3 regions of the Streptomyces sp. NPDC056169 genome follow, and region 3 is predicted to be linked to each of the others. Evidence: riboswitches for the same ligand, from Rfam matches in the RefSeq annotation. Region 3 holds a riboswitch; each other region holds the start of a gene.
The links. A riboswitch is a leader RNA that binds a small molecule or an ion and turns the genes downstream of it on or off. The one in region 3 is predicted to bind thiamine pyrophosphate.

Region 1 (5,073 bases), on a different contig from region 3:
AAGGGCTCGTGGCGCGTGCGCTGCGGGCCCTTCCGCCGTCCTCGCCGCCGTGAGGACGCTCCAGTGAGGTCTCCTGGCTTCGGCATCGTCATGCCGCGCTTCCCGCCGACGCGGGGCTGTCCGGACCTCGTGCCGTCTGAGGAGACACCCGATCGTGGCCCGTCCTGTGCCCGGAGAACTCACTTTCATCGCCCCCAAGGGAGCCAAGAAGCCGCCGCGGCACCTGGCGGACCTCACGCCCGCCGAGCGGAAGGAAGCCGTCGCCGCGACCGGCGAGAAGCCCTTCCGCGCCAAGCAGCTGTCGCAGCACTACTTCGCTCGGTACGCGCACGACCCCGCGCAGTGGACCGACATCCCGGCGGCCTCGCGGGAGAAGCTCGCCGAGGCGCTGCTGCCCGACCTGATGTCCGTGGTGCGGCACATCTCGTGCGACGACGACACCACCCGTAAGACCCTGTGGCGGCTGCACGACGGCACGCTCGTCGAGTCGGTGCTCATGCGCTACCCGGAGCGGGTGACCATGTGCATCTCCTCGCAGGCCGGCTGCGGCATGAACTGCCCGTTCTGCGCGACCGGGCAGGCGGGGCTCGACCGGAACCTGTCGACCGCCGAGATCGTGCACCAGATCGTGGACGGCATGCGGTCCCTGCGGGACGGGGAGGTGCCCGGGGGACCGGCGCGCCTTTCGAACATCGTGTTCATGGGCATGGGCGAGCCGCTCGCCAACTACAAGCGGGTCGTCGGCGCGATCCGCCGGCTCACCGACCCCGAGCCGGACGGCCTGGGCCTCTCGCAGCGCGGGATCACCGTGTCCACGGTCGGTCTCGTGCCGGCGATGCAGCGCTTCGCCGACGAGGGCTTCAAGTGCCGTCTCGCGGTCTCGCTGCACGCCCCGGACGACGAGCTGCGCGACACCCTGGTGCCGGTGAACACGCGCTGGAAGGTGCGCGAGGTCCTCGACGCTGCCTGGGAGTACGCGGAGAAGTCGGGGCGCCGGATCTCCATCGAGTACGCGCTCATCCGCGACATCAACGACCAGGCGTGGCGCGGCGACCTCCTCGGCAGGCTGCTGAAGAACAAGCGGGTCCACGTCAACCTGATCCCGCTGAACCCGACGCCCGGTTCGAAGTGGACGGCGTCCCGTCCGGAGGACGAGCGGGCGTTCGTCGACGCCATCGCCCGCCACGGCGTTCCGGTGACCGTCCGGGACACCCGCGGTCAGGAGATCGACGGTGCCTGTGGACAGCTGGCGGCCTCCGAACGCTGACCTTGTACTCTGAGCTCGAACACATCTTCATATTCCGACAGGGGAGCGCCACAGCGCTGAGAGTGCGGTGACCGTAGACCGCAGACCCTCTGAACCTTGCCCAGGTCATTCTGGGTAGGAAGTTCGGTCGTTAACTCAAGCTGTTGCGCCCTGCCCGCGTCCGGGTCCGCCGGACGTGGGCAGGGCCGCGTCTCTTCCTGGTCAACCCAGGAGGAATCTCAGTGAGCACCACCATTTCGGCGAGCACGAAGAGAATGGCCGCCGCCGCGCTCGTCGCGGCGCTGGGCGTCACCACGCTCGCCGCCTGCGGCGCGGAGGACGTCCGCGACGCCGCGGGCAAGACCGGCGCGCCCGCACCGAAGACCGTGACCCTCGTGAGCCACGACTCCTTCAACGCCTCCAAGGAGGTCCTGAAGGACTTCACGGCGCAGACCGGTTTCACGGTCAAGGTCCTCAAGGCCGGCGACGCGGGCGAGGCCGTCAACAAGGAGATCCTGACCAAGGGCTCCCCGCAGGGTGACGTCTTCTTCGGCGTCGACAACACCCTGCTGTCCCGTGCCCTCGACAACGGGATCTTCGTCCCGTACGAGGCGAAGGGCGTGGACCGGATCCCGGCCGCGTACCGTCTCGACAAGGAGCAGCGGGTCACGCCCGTCGACTCCGGCGACATCTGCGTCAACTACGACAAGAAGTACTTCGCCGACAAGAAGCTGGCGCCGCCGCAGACCTTCGACGACCTGGCGAAGCCGGCGTACAAGGACCTGCTCGTCGTCGAGAACCCCGAGCGGTCCTCCCCGGGTCTTGGCTTCCTCCTCGGTACGGCCGCGAAGTTCGGCGACGAGGGCTGGCAGGACTACTGGAAGAAGCTGAAGGCCAACGGCGTGAAGACCGTCGACAGCTGGGAGCTCGCCTACAACCAGGAGTTCTCCGGTTCGGCAGGCGGCAAGCAGGCCAAGGGCGACCGGCCGCTCGTCGTGTCGTACGCCTCCAGCCCGCCGGTCGAGGTGCTGTACGGCGAGCCGCAGCCGAAGGTGGCGCCGACCGGCGTCTCCACCGGTACCTGCTTCCGGCAGATCGAGTTCGCGGGCCTGCTGAACGGGACGAAGAACCCCGAGGGCGGCAAGGCGCTGATCGACTTCCTGATCTCGAAGAAGTTCCAGGACGACATGCCGCTCCAGATGTTCGTCAACCCGGTCGCCAAGGACGCGACGCTGCCGGAGCTCTTCACGAAGCACGGTGTGGTCGTCGACGAGCCGGAGACCATGGCGCCCGAGAAGATCGCCGAGAAGCGTGACCCGTGGATCCAGCAGTGGTCGTCGCTCGTCCTGAAGTAGTGCGGGGCCGGGGCGACCTCCGGAGGAGCGCGGCGCGGCTGGGGCTGATGGCCCTGCCCGTCGCGTTCTTCGGGATCTTCTTCGCCTGGCCCGTCGTGTCGATCGTCGACCGGGGGCTGCGGCCCGACGGCGCCTGGCGGTTCGGTCGCATCGGCGAGACGCTGAGCCGGCCGGAGATCCTCGACGTGCTCGGCTTCACCGTGTGGCAGGCGGCGGCCTCCACCGGTCTGACCTTGCTCGTGGCGCTGCCGGGGGCGTACGTCTTCGCGCGTTTCGCGTTCCCGGGCAAGGGTGTGCTGCGGGCCGTGGTCACGGTGCCGTTCGTGCTGCCGACGGTCCTCGTCGGCACGGCCTTCCTGGCGGTCGTCGGCCGGGGCGGTCTGACGGACGAGCTGTGGGGGCTGCGGCTCGACACCAGCGTGTGGGCGATCCTCCTCGCGCACGTGTTCTTCAACTACGCGGTCGTCGTGCGGACCGTCGGCGGCCTCTGGTCGCAGCTCGACCCGCGCCAGGAGGAGGCCGCGCGGGTCCTCGGCGCCTCGCGCTGGACGGCCTGGCGGACGGTGACCCTGCCCGCGCTCGTGCCGGCGGTGTCGGCGGCCGCCCTGATGGTCTTCCTCTTCACCTTCACCTCCTTCGGTGTCGTACAGATCCTCGGCGGGGACGCGTACTCGACCCTGGAGGCCGAGATCTACCGGCAGACCGCCCGGCTGCTCGACCTGCCGACGGCCGCCGTCCTCACCCTCGTGCAGTTCGCCGCGGTCGGGGCGATCCTGGCCGTGCACGCCCGGACGGTACGGCGGCGGGAGACGGCGCTGCGGCTCGTACCGCCGGAGACGACCGCGCGCCGGCCGCGCGGCATCGGGCAGTGGGCGCTGCTCGCGGGCGTCCTCGTCTCGGTGGCGGTGCTGATCCTGCTGCCGCTCGGCGTGCTCGTGGAGCGCTCCTTCGCGGGGCCGCACGGCTACGGGCTCGGCTACTACCGGGCGCTCGGCTCGCTCGACGAGTCCGGCACCTTCCTCGTGCCGCCGCTGGAGGCGATCGGGAACTCGCTGCGGTACGCGGCGGCCGCCACGGCCATCGCGGTGCTGATCGGCGGGCTCGCGGCGGCGGCCCTCACCCGGCGGGCCGGCCGGCTCGTGCGGGGCTTCGACGCGCTGCTGATGCTGCCGCTCGGGGTGTCGGCGGTCACCGTCGGCTTCGGGTTCCTCATCACGCTCGACGAGCCGCCGTTCGACCTGCGGGCCAGCTGGATCCTCGTGCCGCTCGCGCAGGCCCTGGTCGGCGTCCCCTTCGTCGTACGGACGATGCTGCCGGTGCTGCGGGCGGTCGACGAGCGGCTGCGGGAGGCGGCGGCCGTGCTCGGCGCGTCGCCGTGGCGGGCCTGGCGGGAGGTGGACCTGCCGCTGGTGCGGCGGGCGCTGCTCATCGCCGCCGGGTTCGCCTTCGCCGTCTCGCTCGGCGAGTTCGGCGCGACCGTCTTCATCGCCCGGCCCGACAGTCCGACGCTGCCGGTGGCGGTGGCCCGGCTGCTCGGGCGGCCCGGTGAGCTCAACTACGGCCAGGCGATGGCCCTCTCGACGATTCTGATGGTGGTGTGCGCGGTGTCCCTGCTCCTGCTGGAACGGCTGCGCACCGAGCGGACCTCCGGGGAGTTCTGATGCTTTCGATCCAGGACGCGACCGTACGGTTCGGGGAGCGGGCCGCGCTCGATGCCGTGGACCTGGAGGTCGCGGAGCACGAGATCGTGTGCGTCCTCGGCCCCAGCGGCAGCGGCAAGTCGACGCTGCTCCGGGCCGTCGCGGGGCTCCAGCCGCTCGACGGCGGCCGGGTGCTGCTCGGCGGCGCCGACCAGACGGGGGTGCCGGTGCACCGGCGGGGCGTCGGGCTGATGTTCCAGGACCACCAGCTGTTCCCGCAGCGGGACGTCGGCGGCAACATCGCCTTCGGGCCCCGGATGCGCGGGGCGGCCAAGGCCGAACAGACGGAGCGCGTACGGGAGCTGCTCGACCTCGTCGGGCTGCCGGGGGCCGAGCGGCGCTCGGTGGCCGCGCTCTCCGGCGGCGAGCAGCAGCGGGTGGCGCTGGCCAGGGCGCTGGCGCCGCGGCCCCGGCTCCTCATGCTGGACGAGCCTCTCGGGCAGCTCGACCGGGGGCTGCGGGAGCGGCTCGTCGTCGAGCTGCGGCAGTTGTTCGGGCGGCTCGGGACGACGGTCCTGGCCGTCACCCACGACCAGGGCGAGGCCTTCGCGCTCGCCGACCGGGTCGTGGTGATGCGGGACGGGCGGATCGCCCAGTCGGGTGGGCCCGTCGAGGTGTGGTCGCGGCCGGCCTCGGAGTTCGTGGCCCGCTTCCTCGGCTTCGACAACGTGGTGGCGGCGCGGGTCGTCGGCACGGTCGCGGAGACCGTGTGGGGGAAGGTCCCGGTGCCGGAGGGCTCGCCGCAGGGGGAGCGGCGGCTCCTCGTCCGGCC
Region 2 (5,073 bases), on a different contig from region 3:
TGTCGGCCGTGCCGTGCTCGATCTGCTCCGGTGCGAGGTACGAGACCGTGCCGAGGACCGAGCCGGTGGTGGCGGTCGCCGAGCCCACGGCCCGTACGAGACCGAAATCGGCCACCTTCACCCGGCCGTCGTCCCCTATCAGGACGTTCTCCGGCTTCATGTCGCGGTGCACGAATCCGGCCCGGTGCGCGGCGCCCAGCGCGGCGAGGACGGGCTCCAGGATGTCGAGCGCGGCGCGGGGCGCGAGGGCGCCGCGCTCGCGCAGGACGTCACGGAGGGTGCAGCCGGCGACGTACTCCATCGCCAGATAGACGTACGCGCCCTCGGCGCCCTGGTCGAAGACGCCGACCACGTTCGGGTGGTCGAGCCGGGCGACGGACTTCGCCTCGCGGATGAAGCGCTCGACGAAGGCGGCGTCCGTCGCGAGGGCGGGGTGCATCACCTTGAGCGCGAGGACGCGGTCGAGGCGGGTGTCGACGGCCCGGTAGACCGTGGCCATCCCGCCGACGGCGATGCGCGCGTCGACGCGGTAGCGGCCGTCGAGCAGCCGCCCGACGAGGGGGTCCTGAAGGGTCGTGTCCACGGCGTCGAGTCTACGAGCCGTGGACACGGCCCCCGCGCGGCTGCCCCGGTACTGCAGCGCAGCTGTGACGAGCGCCCCAGCAGGCCGTCTAGAACGCGGGGCGCTCCGGGTCCAGGTGCGGGCGGCCCTCCACGGGGGAGGACGCCTCCGCGAAGTGGCGGCGGGGAATGCGGCCCGCCCGGTGCGCGAGCCGGCCCGCCTCCACCGCGTGCCGCATCGCCGAGGCCATGAGCACCGGCTCCTGCGCCCGCGTCACCGCCGAGGCCAGCATCACCGCCGCGCACCCCAGCTCCATCGCGAGTGCCGCGTCCGATGCCGTGCCCGCCCCGGCGTCGAGGATCACCGGCACCCCCGCCCGTTCCGCGATCAGCTGGAAGTTGTGCGGGTTGCGGATGCCGAGCCCCGAGCCGATCGGGGAGCCGAGCGGCATGATCGCCGCGCACCCCACGTCCTCCAGCTTCCGCGCGAGGACCGGGTCGTCGTTCGTGTACGGCAGGACGGTGAAGCCCTCGTCGACCAGCGTCTCGGCCGCGTCGAGGAGCTCCACCCCGTCCGGCAGCAGCGTCCGCTCGTCGGCGACGACCTCCAGCTTGATCCAGTCGGTGCCGAGCGCCTCCCGGGCGAGCCGGGCGGTGAGGACCGCCTCGCCCGCCGTGAAACAGCCCGCCGTGTTGGGCAGGACCCGGATGCCGAGCCGCTCCAGGACGGAGAGGACCGAGCCCTGGACCGTCGGGTCGAGCCGCCGCATCGCGACGGTGGTCAGCTCGGTGCCGCTGGCGATCAGCGAGCGCTCCAGGACGTCGAGGCTCGGCGCGCCGCCGGTGCCCATGATCAGGCGCGAGGAGAACTCCGTACCGCCGAGGACGAACAGGTCGTCGGACATCGCGCTCAGCCTCCCTGCACCGCGGTCAGGACCTCCACCCGGTCGCCCTCGCCGAGCAGCGTCGCCGCCCACTCGCCGCGCGGGACGACCGTCTCGTTGACGGCCGCGGCCACCCCGGTCGGGGCCGTGCTCAGGGTCGAGACGAGGGCGTCGAGGGAGACGGGGCCGGTGAGCTCGCGGGGTTCTCCGTTCACGGACACGTTCATGCGGGAAGCTCCAGACGTACTGGGGAGAAACGGCGGGGGGTGAAGGCACGGGCCTCGTCGGGGAGGACGCCCGTGGTGAGCACCTCCGCCATGACGTCGCCGGTGACGGGGGTGAGCAGCACCCCGTTGCGGTAGTGGCCGGTGGCCAGGTGCAGGCCGGGCAGGATGCTGGGGCCGAGCAGCGGAGCGTTGTCCGGCGACGCGGGGCGCAGTCCGGCCAGCGTCTCGGTGAGCGGCAGCTCGGTGATGCCGGGGACGAGCTCGTGGGCGTCGCGCAGCAGCTCGTACACCCCGCCCGCCGTCACCGTGGTGTCCCAGCCGAGCTCCTCGCTGGTGGCGCCGACGACGAGCTCGCCGTTCTCGCGCGGCACGAGGTAGACGTGGCTGCCGCGGACGACGGCGCGGACGGTACGGGAGAGGAAGGGGGCGTACGGGGCGGGCACGCGCAGCCGCAGGACCTGGCCCTTCACGGGGCGGACCGGCGGCAGCACCTCGTCGGGCACGCCCGCGAGCCGTCCGCTCAGACTGCCCGCGGCGAGAACGACCTGGTCGGCCGTCAGCTCCTCGCCGCCGGCGAGGACGACCCCGCGCGCCCGGTCGCCCGCGACCGTCAGACGCTCCGCGAGGACGCGGTGGAAGACCACCCCGGCCCGCTCGCAGGCGACGAGGAGCGCGGCGGCCAGCCGGCGCGGGTCGACCTGGTGGTCGCCGTCCACGCGCAGCCCGCCGCGCACCCCGGGGGCGAGCATCGGTTCGAGGCGGCGGCACTCGCGCCCGCTGAGCCACTCCGAGGTGAGGCCGCAGCGGGTCTGGAGGGCGTGGAGTTCGCGCAGGTGGGCCCGGTCGTCGGCGTCGAGGGCGACGGCGAGGGTGCCGCAGGCACGGTGGCCGACGTCGTGGCCGGTGGACTCCTCCAGCTCGGCGACGAAGGCGGGATAGCGGGCGGCGGAGGCGAGATTGAGCCCGAGCAGGGTCTCCTCGCCGTAGTGGAGTTCGGTGACGGCGGCGAGCATCCCGGCCGCGACCCGCGCGGCGCCGCCGCCCGGTTCCGGGTCGACCACGGTGGTGCGCAGCCCGCGCTGCGCGGCCCGCCAGGCCGTGACCAGGCCGATGATGCCGCCCCCGACCACGAGGACATCGGAAGAACGCATGGGCGTCCAGCCCCTCCCTTCGCCGGCATGACCCGGATCAGGTTCGTACGGTCGGAGGCCGCCCAGCCTCCCTCTCAGCCCGGTGCGTCCGGGCTCCCGCGAGTGCTTTACGCCCGCCAGACTAGCCGCAGCCCCGGTGCGGTCCCAGGCCCCTCCCTTCCTGACGATCCGTCAGATGCGTAAGGTGGTCGGGTGAGCGAGCAGAAGCAGGCCCAGCAGCAGGTCGTGATCGTCGGAGCCGGGATGGCGGGCGTGCAGACCGCCGTCGCCCTGCGCGAACAGGGCTTCACCGGCCCCGTGACCCTCATCGGGGCCGAGCCCCACCAGCCCTACGACCGGCCCCCGCTCTCCAAGGCGATCCTGCTCGGCAAGGCCGAGGACTCCGCCTTCGACGTCGACTTCGAGGCCCTCGACATCGAACTCCGCCTCGGCCTCGACGTCACCGGGCTCCGCGCCGCCGACCACGAGATCGACACCGAGGCCGGGCCCGTCCCGTACGGCGTCCTGGTCGTCGCCACCGGCGCCCACCCGATCACCCTGCCCGGCGCCGAGGGCGTCCCCGGCGTCCACCTCCTGCGCACCCTCGACGACGCCGTGCGCCTCGGCCCCGTCCTGGAGCGCCGCCACACCGTCGTGGTCGTCGGCGCGGGCTGGATCGGCGCCGAGTTCGCCACCGCCGCGCGCGAGGCGGGCTGCGCCGTCACCGTCGTCGAGGCGGCCGACCGCCCCCTCGCCGGGGCCCTGCCCGCCGAGGTCGCCGCCCCCATGGCCGGCTGGTACGGGGCGAGCGGCGCCGAACTCCTCACCCACGCGCGCGTGGACACCGTCCTGCCCGGCCGGGTCGTCCTCGCCGACGGCCGCGAGCTGCCCGCCGACGCCGTCGTCGTCGGCATCGGCGCCCGCCCCGCCACCGGCTGGCTCGCCGGCTCCGGCATCGCCCTCGACCCGAGCGGCGCCGTCACGGCCGACGAGCGGCTGCGCACCTCCCTGCCCGACGTGTACGCCGTCGGCGACTGCGCCTCCTACCCCTCCGCCCGCTACGGCGAGCGCCTCCTCGTCCACCACTGGGACAACGCGCTCCAGGGCCCGCGCACGGTCGCCGCGACGATCACCGGCGCCGCCACCGGACCGTACGACCCGGTGCCGTACTTCTGGTCCGAGCAGTTCGGCCGGTTCGTCCAGTACGCCGGGCACCACGCGGACGCCGACGAGCTCCTGTGGCGCGGCGACCCGGCGGACGCCACCTGGTCCGTGCTCTGGCTGCGCGCCGGGGTCCCGGTGGCCCTCCTCGCCGTCGGCCGCCCCCGCGACCTGGCCCAGGGCCGCAAGCTCATCGAGGCGGCCACCCCGGTCGACCCGGAGCGCGCCGCCGACCCGTCCGTCCCCCTGAAGGCGGCAGTCCGGTAGGGCCCGGGTACCGACTGTCGGTCCGGGATGGCAGGCTTGTCCCGTGACCGAGATTGACGTAAAGATCGATGCGCTCGTCCCCGCCTGGCTCTACGTGCCCGACATCGCGGAGATGCTCGATGTCGAGGTGACACGCGTGCGGCAGCTGATCAAGGAAGGTCAGCTCCTCGCCGTGCGCCGTGGAGAGAACAACGCCCTGCAGATCCCCGCCGCCTTCATCCAGGGCGACGCGATCGTCAAGGGCCTCGTCGGGCTCCTGACCGTCCTGCGGGACGACGGCTTCACCGACGAAGAGATGCTGGAGTGGCTCTTCACTCCGGACGAGAGCCTGCCGGGCACGCCCGCGCAGGCGCTCAACGAGAATCGCGGCACGGAGGTGAAGCGCCGCGCCCAGGCGCTCGCCCTCTGACGCCCGCACGTACCGAGGACACCACCAGCGGGTGTCGCGGCGACCGGCCCCTCGCGGGCCGGCCGCCGCGGCGCCGGCGACACCGACGGGGGGAACCCACCCATGCCCACGCCTCGTGAGCGGCTTGCCGACGCCCGGCTCTACCTGTGCACCGACGCCCGGAAGCGCCAGGGCGACCTGCCCGCCTTCCTCGACGCCGTGCTCTCCTCCGGCGTCGACATCGTGCAGCTCCGCGACAAGGGCATGGAGGCCGGCGAGGAGCTGGAGCACCTCGCCGTCTTCGCCGAGGCCGCCCGCCGGCACGGCAAGCTCCTCGCGGTGAACGACCGGGCCGACGTCGCCCACGCCATCGGCTCCGACGTGCTCCACCTCGGCCAGGGCGACCTGCCCGTGCCCGCTGCCCGCGCGATCCTCGGCGGCGGTGACGACGTGCT
Region 3 (5,073 bases):
TTTCCCTCCCCCTTCACCAGGAAGAACGGTTGCTCCCAGCAGTCGAGCGGCTACGTACGGAGATCGGGAGGCTCTTCAGTTCGCTCGCGTTCTCTATCAGTATCTGAAAAATCACTCCTTGTGATCTGCTAGCGCTTACAGCACGATTGCGTCAAGAGGGCCACGGGGGATCATTCCTGGCCGTTTCGGTCACAGCTTTCAGCAGCTGTGTTTACACAACTGCTTCATCTACTGCGGGGTACATGATGCGAGAGTCGGTTCAGGCCGAGGTCCTGATGAGCTTCCTCGTCTCCGAGGAGCTCTGCTTCAAGATCCCAGTCGAGCTGCGATACGAGACCCGGGATCCTTACGCGGTGCGGATGACCTTCCACCTCCCCGGGGACGCGCCCGTGACCTGGGCGTTCGGCAGGGAGTTGCTGCTCGACGGGATCAACAGGCCGAGCGGGGACGGGGACGTACACATCGCTCCCACGGACCCCGAGGGCCTTTCGGATGTCTCCATCCGGCTCCAGGTGGGCGGCGACCGCGCCCTGTTCCGGGCCAGCGCGCCGCCGCTGGTCGCGTTCCTCGACCGCACGGACAAGCTGGTTCCGCTTGGTCAGGAACGGACACTCGGTGACTTCGAGGACAACCTGGAGGCGGCACTCGGCCGGATTCTGGCAGAGGAGAACGCCGGCTGATTCGGGGCCGGTACGCCGCCCGGAGCCCCTACTTCGCGCGGCGGCGCCGACCGCCCCGTACCGCCGCCGCCCGGGGCTTCCCGGCGACGTCGGAGCCCGGCCGGTCGGCGGAGACCACGAGCGCCGCGAGGGCCGTGGTGACCGGCACGGAGGCGACCAGACCGATCGAACCGACCAGCGTTCGGACGATCTCCACCGCGACCAGCTCGCTGTTGGCCACCGTGCCCATGCTGCTCTGCGCGATCGAGAAGAGCAGCAGCAGCGGCAGGGCGGCGCCCGCGTAGGCGAGGACCAGGGTGTTCACGACCGAGGCGATGTGGTCGCGGCCGATCCGGATCGCGGCCCGGTACAGCGCGCGCGGCCCCATGCCCGGATCGGCCTGGTGCAGCTCCCAGACCGCCGAGGTCTGGGTGACGGTCACGTCGTCCAGCACGCCGAGCGAACCGATGATGATGCCGGCGAGCAACAGGCCGGACATGTCGATCTCCGGGAACAGGCCGTGGATCAGGCCGGTGTTGTCGTCGGTGTTGCCGCTGAGTGAGGCCCAGCCGATGAAGACCGAGCCGAGCAGACCGATCAGCAGCAGCGAAATCAGCGTGCCGAGCACCGCGACCGAGGTGCGGGCCGAGAGCCCGTGGCACATGTAGAGCGCGATCAGCATGATCGCGCTCGACCCGACCACCGCCACGACCAGCGGATTCGAGCCCTGCAGGATCGCCGGCAGGATGAAGAGCGTCAGCACCAGGAAGCTCGCGGCGAGCGCGATGAGCGCCATCACGCCCTTCATCCGGCCGACGACCACCACCACGATCGCGAAGATCCCGGCGAGCACCGCCATCGGGAGCTTCCGGTTCACGTCCGTCACCGAGTACTGCAGATCGCGCGGGGCGTCGGGGGCGTACGCCACCACCACGCCCTGCCCCTCGTGCAGTTGGCGCGGCGCGTCGGGCTGCACGATCTCGGTGAACGTACGCCCCTTCTCCTGCCCGCTGGTGACCTCGATCGTCGCCTTCTCGCACTGCCCCTGCTGGGCGTTGACCGCCTCGCGCCCCTCGGGCGTGGAGGTGTCCCCGGTCGGCGGGACCTGGGCGGCGTTCACGTCCTTGCAGTCGACCTGCTCGACGGAGACGACCGTGCCCTGCTCCGTCTGCCGGTCGAAGCCGACTCCGGTGCGCTCGTGCGCCGGCGTACCACCGGGCCACAGGACCACGAGCCCGACCACCACGGCGGTGGCGAAGGGGATCAGGATCGCGGCGATGACCTTGCGCAGATGCCGGGAGACGGGGGCGGCGGGGCCGTGGCTGTGGCTGTGGCCATGGCTCGGTTCGTGGCCGTGACCGGGTTCGTGGCCGTGTCCGTGGCCGTGCGGCTCGGGGGTCTGCTGGGGGGAAGTCACCGACCGATCATCGCAAGAACGGTGGGGGGCCCACTGTTCAGCACGCCAGGGATGACGCTAGCGTGGTGACACCTTTGCACACGCGGGAGCTCGGAGCACCGGGCTGAGAGGGCGCTGATCACCGTACGCACGTACGGGAGGAGGCTGCGCCGACCGCCGAACCTGTTACCGGGTAATGCCGGCGTAGGGAGATCGGTCTCATGACCATTCAGGATGCACGCACGCCTGCCTCCGACCAGGAGGGCCAGGACGGCCAGGACGGCCTGCCGACCCCGGGCGAGCGCACGCCCGGCTGGCACAAGGGGTACATCGAGGGTTCGCGCCCCGACCTCCGGGTCCCGGTCCGTCAGGTGCACCTCACCAACGGCAAGGACGTGACGCTGTACGACACGTCCGGTCCGTACACCGACCCCACCATCGACACCGATGTGCGGCGTGGCCTGGCGCCGTTGCGCGAGAACTGGATCATCGCGCGCGGCGACACCGAGGAGTACGCGGGCCGCCCCGTCCGTCCCGAGGACGACGGCATCAAGCACACCTCGCCGCGCGGCGGCGGGCTCAAGAACCTCGACGCCGTCTTCCCCGGCCGCCCGCGCCTCCCGCGCCGGGGCCGCGACGGCCAGGCGGTGACGCAGCTCGCGTACGCCCGCCGCGGGGAGATCACCCCGGAGATGGAGTACGTCGCGATCCGCGAGAACGTCTCCCCCGAGGTCGTGCGCGAGGAGATCGCCGCGGGCCGCGCCGTTCTCCCGGCGAACGTCAACCACCCGGAGATCGAGCCGATGATCATCGGCAAGCGGTTCCTGGTGAAGGTCAACGCCAACATCGGCAACTCCGCCGTCACCTCCTCCATCGAGGAGGAGGTGGAGAAGATGACGTGGGCGACCAAGTGGGGCGCCGACACGGTCATGGACCTGTCCACCGGCCGCAACATCCACACCACCCGCGAGTGGGTGCTGCGCAACTCCCCCGTGCCGATCGGCACCGTGCCGCTCTACCAGGCGCTGGAGAAGGTCGACGGCAGGGCCGAGGACCTGACCTGGGAGATCTACAAGGACACGGTCATCGAGCAGGCCGAACAGGGCGTCGACTACATGACGGTGCACGCCGGCGTGCTCCTGCCGTACGTGCCGCTCACCGCGCGCCGCAAGACCGGCATCGTCTCGCGCGGCGGCTCGATCATGGCCGCCTGGTGTCTCGCGCACCACAAGGAGAACTTCCTCTACACGAACTTCGAGGAGCTCTGCGAGATCCTCGCGGCGTACGACGTCACGTACTCGCTCGGCGACGGTCTGCGCCCCGGCTCGATCGCGGACGCCAACGACGAGGCGCAGTTCGCGGAGCTGCGCACGCTCGGCGAGCTGAACACGATCGCCAAGCGCCACAACGTGCAGACGATGATCGAGGGCCCGGGCCACGTCCCGATGCACAAGATCAAGGAGAACATCGACCTCCAGCAGGAGATCTGCGAGGAGGCGCCGTTCTACACGCTCGGCCCGCTGACCACGGACGTGGCGCCCGCCTACGACCACATCACCTCGGGCATCGGCGCGGCGATGATCGCCTGGTGGGGCACGGCGATGCTCTGCTACGTCACGCCCAAGGAGCACCTGGGCCTGCCGAACAAGGACGACGTGAAGACGGGCGTCATCACGTACAAGATCTCGGCCCACGCGGCGGACCTCGCCAAGGGGCACCCGGGCGCCCAGGAGTGGGACGACGCGCTCTCGGACGCGCGGTTCGAGTTCCGCTGGGAGGACCAGTTCAACCTGGCGCTCGACCCGGTCACCGCGCGCGAGTTCCACGACGAGACGCTGCCCGCGGAGCCGGCGAAGACCGCGCACTTCTGCTCGATGTGCGGTCCGAAGTTCTGCTCGATGAAGATCTCCCAGGACATCCGGCGTGAGCACGGCGGCACGCAGCAGGAGATCGAGGCCGGCATGGCAGAGAAGTCGAAGGAGTTCGCGGAGAGCGGGAACCGCGTCTACCTGCCGCTGGCGGACTGACCGCGGAGGGCTCCGGCGCCGGCCGTCGCGCCGGCTTCTGAGCAGGCACCGGCCCGCGACCCACGGGGGAGTCGCGGGCCGTTGCCGTTGTCAGGGAGTGAGGTCGTCGTCCCGGTGGGCGGCGGCGAGGGCGTCGCGGAGGAAGGGCACGACGCCGCGTTCGAGCAGGGCGAGGCGCCAGGCCTCACGGGCGCGGGACAGTTCGTCGTCCGCCGCGGTGGCGGGCGCGCCGGCCGTGACCGTCGCGGTCGGGCTGTTGCGCAGGGCGGTCCGGAGGAGACCGGCGGCCGCGCAGAGCAGGCCGGCGGCGGCGACCGCGCCGAAGACCAGGCCGGCCGTCAGCAGCGTCGCGCCGAACACCACGGTGGGCGCGATCGCGTGCAGCAACGCGCCGACCAGCAGGAAGATGAAGGCGGCCGACCCGGCGAGGACGGGCACCATGACGGTGACGATCGCGACGATCCCCGCGCCGGAGCCGTCCTGCGGGGCGGGTACGCGGGTGGTGACCGCGACGCGGCTCTGCTCACGGACCTTGACGAAGTGGTCGTACTCGCTCGACGCCGCGGTGGTGATCAGCGCTGTCGCGTTCAGGGCCATGGAGCGCAGTTGCCCGGCCGTGAGGCGAGTGCCGACTCCGGCGAGATCCGGACGTGCGTGGGCGGTGCTCAGTGCGTCGTCGAGGACCCGCTCGTACTCGGCGCGATCCTCGGTCAGCAGGTACGGAGCCACGTTCATGTGCATCCCCCGATGCTCCGCAGGCCCGGATCAGCCGTGGAGAACGGCCGGTCGGACGGAAACGGAGGAGAGCCTGCTACGGATGGTCCGATGGTATTGCGGTGACGCCACGGGCTGACAGGGTGTTTCCGGAAATCGACTTCCCCGGATGCGCAGGGTTATGCGTCAGCTGTTCAGGGGGAGTTGGACGACCAGCAGCTTTCCGGCCATGGTCACGCCACCGTCCATGGCGATCGCGAGACCGTCCGCGTACACG

Region 1: another riboswitch for thiamine pyrophosphate. It lies ahead of ACFC0G_RS31220 (thiamine ABC transporter substrate binding subunit); the one in region 3 lies ahead of thiC (phosphomethylpyrimidine synthase ThiC).
Region 2: another riboswitch for thiamine pyrophosphate. It lies ahead of thiO (glycine oxidase ThiO); the one in region 3 lies ahead of thiC (phosphomethylpyrimidine synthase ThiC).

Annotation. Positions count from the first base shown of each region.
Region 1 covers NZ_JBHJUO010000021.1:79,514-84,586, forward strand. Annotated here, with positions in the region: gene rlmN (23S rRNA (adenine(2503)-C(2))-methyltransferase RlmN) at 155-1,267, shown strand; TPP riboswitch at 1,297-1,406, shown strand; gene ACFC0G_RS31220 (thiamine ABC transporter substrate binding subunit) at 1,522-2,601, shown strand; gene ACFC0G_RS31225 (ABC transporter permease) at 2,649-4,262, shown strand; gene ACFC0G_RS31230 (ABC transporter ATP-binding protein) at 4,262-5,073, shown strand, end outside.
Region 2 covers NZ_JBHJUO010000001.1:357,775-362,847, reverse strand. Annotated here, with positions in the region: gene pknB (Stk1 family PASTA domain-containing Ser/Thr kinase) at 1-583, opposite strand, end outside; gene ACFC0G_RS01655 (thiazole synthase) at 672-1,466, opposite strand; gene thiS (sulfur carrier protein ThiS) at 1,472-1,672, opposite strand; gene thiO (glycine oxidase ThiO) at 1,669-2,823, opposite strand; TPP riboswitch at 2,821-2,933, opposite strand; gene ACFC0G_RS01640 (NAD(P)/FAD-dependent oxidoreductase) at 3,067-4,230, shown strand; gene ACFC0G_RS01635 (Rv2175c family DNA-binding protein) at 4,274-4,639, shown strand; gene thiE (thiamine phosphate synthase) at 4,742-5,073, shown strand, end outside.
Region 3 covers NZ_JBHJUO010000003.1:253,458-258,530, forward strand. Annotated here, with positions in the region: gene ACFC0G_RS06140 (IclR family transcriptional regulator) at 1-107, shown strand, start outside; gene ACFC0G_RS06145 (SsgA family sporulation/cell division regulator) at 246-680, shown strand; gene ACFC0G_RS06150 (YibE/F family protein) at 709-2,076, opposite strand; TPP riboswitch at 2,149-2,283, shown strand; gene thiC (phosphomethylpyrimidine synthase ThiC) at 2,277-4,082, shown strand; gene ACFC0G_RS06160 (hypothetical protein) at 4,173-4,823, opposite strand; gene ACFC0G_RS06165 (metallophosphoesterase) at 4,983-5,073, opposite strand, start outside.